2 regions of the Megamonas funiformis genome follow, and region 2 is predicted to be linked to the other one. Evidence: riboswitches for the same ligand, from Rfam matches in the RefSeq annotation. Region 2 holds a riboswitch; the other holds the start of a gene.
What was found. A riboswitch is a leader RNA that binds a small molecule or an ion and turns the genes downstream of it on or off. The one in region 2 is predicted to bind cobalamin.
Positions count from the first base shown of each region.

Region 1: linked by a shared signal. The riboswitch ahead of cbiD (cobalt-precorrin-5B (C(1))-methyltransferase CbiD) and the one ahead of GXM21_RS08375 (TonB-dependent receptor plug domain-containing protein) in region 2 are both predicted to bind cobalamin.

Region 1 is NZ_CP048627.1:301,701-304,920, forward strand. It holds gene GXM21_RS01405 (heavy metal translocating P-type ATPase) at 1-898, opposite strand, end outside; partial or broken gene GXM21_RS01410 (N-acetyltransferase family protein) at 1,108-1,692, shown strand; cobalamin riboswitch at 1,739-1,913, shown strand; gene cbiD (cobalt-precorrin-5B (C(1))-methyltransferase CbiD) at 2,023-3,129, shown strand; gene cbiE (precorrin-6y C5,15-methyltransferase (decarboxylating) subunit CbiE) at 3,114-3,220, shown strand, end outside.
Region 2 is NZ_CP048627.1:1,647,220-1,650,439, reverse strand. It holds gene GXM21_RS08380 (MotA/TolQ/ExbB proton channel family protein) at 1-170, opposite strand, end outside; cobalamin riboswitch at 292-465, opposite strand; cobalamin riboswitch at 613-784, shown strand; cobalamin riboswitch at 832-1,018, shown strand; gene GXM21_RS08375 (TonB-dependent receptor plug domain-containing protein) at 1,178-3,115, shown strand.

The sequences.
Region 1 (3,220 bases), 1.2 Mb from region 2:
CATGGAGAAGATTTACTGTTTCAGGTCGTAAATCAACAGCGTCCATGATTTGACTGCGACTTTTTTCTGTAGCACGTTCTTCAAAATATTCGCCAATGCGATAAAAGAGCATAACACCGACAGCTTCAGGATATTCTTTGATAGCAAATGCTCCCAAAGTTGCGATACTCATGAGGAAGTTTTCATCGAAGACATTGCCATGAAATAAATTGGTGATGGCAGTTTTTAGTACATGGAAACCTAAAATTAAATAAGCTACGATATAAAGATAAAGTGTGTATTGGTCAGGTACAAGAGAGGTAAATTCGCCAATGATAAATAAAATGGCACCAAATACAATTTCAATAATATCAATGGTTTTTTCATCAAAAAATTTTTTTGTATTTTGATGAGATTTTGAAGAAGCTTCGTCAGCTTTTATGATTTTTACCCCATTTTCAATGGAATTAGCTATTTTATTTATTTGAGGTAGAAGTGCATCAGGATTTTGAGCTACTATTTTTAATTTTTTAGTAGCAAATGTCAATTGAGCAGATTTAATTTCAGGTAATTCGTTTAATTTTTTTTCGATTTTAGCACCACAGTTAGCACAATCTAGATTTTCGATTAGATAGATTTTTTCTTTATAATTAGAAGCATTTTCTTCAAGTTGAGAGATTATAGTGCCAGGTTCAATTTTGTCTGCTATTTTTTGAATAGTAGGTAATAATTCATCAGGATTTTTAGCTGTCAAAGTTAATTGTTTAGTCAAAATAGAAATAGTAGCGTTATCTATATCAGATAATTCGTTGATTTTTCGTTCGATTTTGGCAGCACAATTAGCACAATGGATATTGATTGAATATGCTTTTTGTTTGTGATTATTATTATCAATAGATAAATTAGAAGTAGTAGCCATATGTACGCCTCTTTTCTAAAATAATTATATACCTCTAGGGGTATTATCTTTATGTCTTTAGTATACCCTATGGGGTATATGGTGTCAAGAATGAATATCAATAATGATTAAATTTTTATTTGACTCAGTATAAATTTTGACTAGAATTATTTAGTATAAATATTTGTATAGATTTTAAGTAAAAATTTAGTCATTGAGGAGAGATTTTAATGAAGAATGATGAAAAAATAATTTTTCGTTTAGCCAAAATAGATGATGCAGAAAAATTAGTAGAAATTTATGCTCCCTATGTAAAAAATACAAATATCACTTTTGAATATGAAGTGCCAATAATTGACGAATTTAAACAGCGTATAACAAAAATAATGTCGAAATTTCCTTATATTTTAGCTTGTATTGGTGATGAAATAGTAGGTTATACATATGCTTCTACTTTTAGGGAACGACAAGCTTATAATTGATGTGTAGAAACTTCTATTTATATTAATGAAAAATATCAAGGTAGAAAAATAGGAGAAATTTTATATACGAAATTAGAAGCGATTTTAAAATTGCAAAATATAACTAATTTAGTAGCAAGCATAACATATCCCAATCCGCAAAGTATAGCTTTCCATGAAAAATTTAATTATAAGAAAATAGCTCATTTTACAAAATGTGGTTATAAGCAAAATTGTTGGTATGATATGGTTTTCATGGAAAAAATGATAAATAAACATGAAACATTGGCAAAAGAAATTATTTATTTGCCTGATTTAGATAAAAATTTAGTGGAAAAGATATTGCAGAAATAATAATTTGATTTGCAGTATTAATGGATAATGCCTATAATATAATATATTAAATTAAATAGAGATAGGTGCGTAAGCTTAATAAGGAAACTGGAAGAGCCAGTACGGTCCCGCCACTGTAAGGGGAGCTATTTTTAATTATGTCACTGAAATAATTTATTTTGGGAAGGCGAAAATCAGCGAGGAACCTAAGTCAGGAGACTTGCCTATTGGAAAAACACCGTGAAATTTATAGATGATATATTTTTCAGACTCACGAGAGATGGGCAGGTGGAGAATTTTTCGTAGAAATACGGGATAAGTCTATCTCCCTGCCCAAAGGGAGATTTTTTTATGCGTAAAGAAATGAAAAGTGGCTATACAACAGGTTCTTGTGCAGCTGCTGGTACAAAAGCTGCTATACTTGCTTTACAGGGAAATGTCGTTCAAGAGATTGAATTATATGCTCTAAGTGGAGAATTATTGCATATTCCCATTAAAAATGTAGAGCTTACATCAACTGGAGCAAGAGCAGAAGTCATAAAAGATGCTGGTGATGACCCAGATATCACACATGGAGCTTCTGTATTTACGGAAGTAAAAATAAATAAAGATGATGATAAAATCAATTTTTATGCTGGCTTAGGTATTGGAAAAGTTACAGAGGCAGGTTTATCTATTCCGCCAGGAGAGCCGGCAATAAATCCAGGGCCAAGAAAAATGATGACGAAAGTCGTTCGTGAATTGTTGCCAGAAGGTTATGGCTGTGATATTACAATTTCTATTCCTAAAGGAGTGGAACTAGCGAAAAAAACGCTTAATCCTATATTAGGTATAGAAGGCGGTATTTCTGTAATTGGCACTACTGGCGTGGTGCGTCCAATGTCTGAAGAAGGCTTTAAAAATTCGCTTACACCGCAGATTTCTGTAGCTAAAGCAAATGGATTTGATGATATTATTTTTGTTCCTGGGAAAATTGGTGAAAATATCGCTAGTAAATTAAATCTTCCAGCAAAAGCTATGGTGCAGACAAGTAATTTTATCGGTCATATGTTGGAATTTGCTGCTGATGAAGGAATTAAATCAGTGCTTTTATTTGGTCATTTAGGTAAATTAGTAAAAGTAGCTGGAGGAATTTTCTATACACATAGTAAAATAGCTGATGCTCGCTTGGAAATATTAGCTTCTTATGCTGCTCTTTTGGGCATGGACAAAAAAGGCGTAGAAGAAATTTTTAAAGTGAAGACAACAGAAGCAGCTATGCCAATCATTGAAAGATATGGATTGGTAGAAAAAGGTTTTTATGATTTATTAGCTAAAAGAGCTAGTCTTCGCAGTGAACAACATGTATTTAATGCTTTTAAAGTAGGAACTGTGATGGTTACTTTGAAAGGTGAAATTTTGGGCATGGACGATAATGCAAGAGAAATAGGTGGTAGATTAGGTTGGAACATAAAATAATTGTGGCTGGAATTGGTCCAGGAGCGAAAGAATATGTCATTCCTATGGCTATGCAAGCTATAAATGAAGCAAAAGTTTTAGTTGGAGGAAC
Region 2 (3,220 bases):
GTTTCTCCAGATAGAATATCGCAATATTGTTTAGTAAATAAATGACCAGAATCAATAGATTTATAAAACAGATATCGTTCAATAGCAATAAAAATAATAACTAGTGAACAAATAAGTAGTGGATACATTACTAATCCACCTTTTTCAAAATACATTAATACATCAGACAAAATATTACCTCCTAAAAATAAAAATACCTTCCTAACCTGAAAAGAAAGGAAGGCATAAATATATAAAATAAATTTAAATTCAGCAATATTATATATTTTCCTATCCATGTCACTCGCAGGAATCGGAAAGATAATATAGGCAGTTCTTCTGGCTTGGAGTCATTGCATAATTTCGCCTTCCCAGTTTCCCAGTGACATAAATGAAATATAGCTCGTCCTTACAGCGGCGGGACCGCATCGGCTTATACCGATTTCTCTATTAAGTACAAAGTACACCTAAATTATGAATTATTCATTTGTTGCATAGAAGTATAGCATTTTTTATAAAAAAAAACAATAGTATTTGATAAAAGATTAAAATTAGATTAAATTTTTATTGACATTAACTATATTATCATTTATAATGCAAAATTGTAATAGATAAATACAATCTATGAAAAGATAAATATAGATAAAGTTAGGTGTAGCAATACTTAATAGAGAAACAGGTGTGAAACCTGTGCTATCCCGTAGCTGTAATGTGGAGCGAGTCTTAAATATGTCACTGGGAAACTGGGAAGGCAAGATGAGCGGTGAAGCAGAGCCAGAAGAACTGCCTAATTTTAGTAGCCAATAAAAGTTACTGCGAGAGACGGTATGGTGAAGTTTTTACATAATTACGCCTTTTGTTGATAACAAAAGGCTTTTTTGTATTTAATTTAAATAAATAGAGAAATTATATGGGGAATCTAGTGAGAATCTAGAGCTGTACCGCAACTGTGTTGGGAGCAGTATTATCAGTATCCTCTCGCAAAGGGATAATATTGCATAGATCTTAGTCAGGGCGCCATTTTTATGTTCATAATTTGCGATGTACAAATTTGAATAGTGCAAATAAACGTAGATATTATTTATATGTTTATAATTAGCACTGTTTTGTCATGCAGTTATGAAAAAAACGACTGCATATATTGTAGTCGTTTTTTTTTATAAAAACTTATATGAATTATAGATATGGAGAGTGTGAAATGAATTTATCAAAGAAAAAATTAGCTATGTGTATATGTTTAGCAACTTTAAATTTAGGCAATAATTATGTAGGAGCAACTGAAGCAACAGAAACAGTTGAACAGTTAAAATCTTATAATTTAGATGAAGTAGTTATAACAGCTACAAAAAGAGAAGAAAATTTAACGGATGCTAATGCTAACATTAGTGTAATAACAAAAGAAGATATAGAACGTATGCATTATAATACTATAGAAGAGGCTCTGCGTACTGTGACAGGTATACAATTTTTAGATTATAATTTACCTGGGTATAGTATGTCAAAAGTTAGAATAAATGGTTCTGATCAAGTTGTAGTATTGATTGATGGTGTTCGTGTATCAATGACAGGTACAGGACAAACATATCCATTTCATTTAGTTAGTGATATGGAAAATATTGAGCGTATAGAAGTTTTAAAAGGCTCAGCGTCTGTATTATATGGTAGCGATGCTAAAGGGGGAGTAATAAATATTATTACCAAGAAAGATACTGAGCCTAAAACCAAAATAACTACTAGTACAGGACGTTTTGGTAAAGAAGAATATAAAATAAGTACTGAAGGTTCATTAGGAGATACAAGTTATAGAATTTATGGACAAAAAGCTATTTCAGGAAAATTCAAAGATGGTAATGATATAGAATGGAAAGCGCATGATAATTCTGAAAATATAGGAGTGATGTTAAAGCAAGATCTTTCAGATAATGCTAATATTATACTAAATTATACAAATGGTGATGATGATTTTTCTTTTTTAGATCATTTATATAATCAAGATATTAAAGGTGAAGCTAAGTCAAGAAATTTGCAAATAATATATAATCAAAAAATAGATGATAGTTTGAGCAATGTATTAAGTTATAATAATGCCAAATTTGAACATGTTGGATTATTACATAATTCAAGAGATGATAGTTGGGGTAATTTCTGGAATAATAGATATAAAAGTACAGTGATAAATGATACTTTAACAAAAATTTTTGGTGATACTCATGTGGTTACTGTAGGTCTTGAGCATATAAAATCCGAAAATTTAAATCCATCAACAGTATGGACACCAGATTATCGTTCCTATGAAACATATCAATCGTTAAAAAATACATCATATTTTTTACAAGATGAATGGATGTTTGATGATAAATGGAAATTAACAAGTGGTATACGCTATGATGATCCATCTGGTGGTCTAGTAGAATTAGAATCAAATACAGCTAAAAGTTTTAATTTAGGATATAATTTTACAGATGATACTAATATATATATAGCATATAATGATTATTTTGTATTGCCATCAATGTATCAACTTTATGATACTAACTATGGTAATGCTAAATTGTTACCAGAAGAAGGCAAAAATTATGAAGTGGGCATTAATCATAAAATTGATGATAGTTCAATGATTAATGCACATTATTTTAAACGTGATTCTGACAGGAATATAGGTTTTGATGTGAAAGAAGATACTTATGTTAATGACAGTGAAAAAGCTCATGGTTTTGATATTCAATATGAAAAATATTTTGATGACTCTTGGCATGGATTATTGAGTTGGTCGAGGTTATCATATACAAATAAAAAAGGAACTACAGATTATGGATATTTACCTAAAAATATGGTAACAGTTGGTGTAGATTATACAAAAGATAAATGGAATATTGGATTAGATGGAAAAGGTTTTATTGGTAGAGATGGCAATAAGGTAGAATCAAAAGGGTGGCCAAGTGATAATTATTGGGTATTCAATTTAGGATTAAATTATAAACCAGAAGATAATCTAAAAGTTTTTGCTAAGGTAAATAATTTATTCAATCAAGAATATGCAGAACAAACTAATGCTATTTGGTGGGGCAGTAAACCAGGTGATTGGTATGGTATGCCAGGTAGAAATTTTGCAGTTGGTATGGAATATGAATTTTAATTTAATATAAAAGATTAGGAAGAAACATATAGAAAATAAAGATTTTCTATATGTTTTCTTCTTAAAATAAGATAATTAAATAATGGATATGAGGAAAGGGTTTAA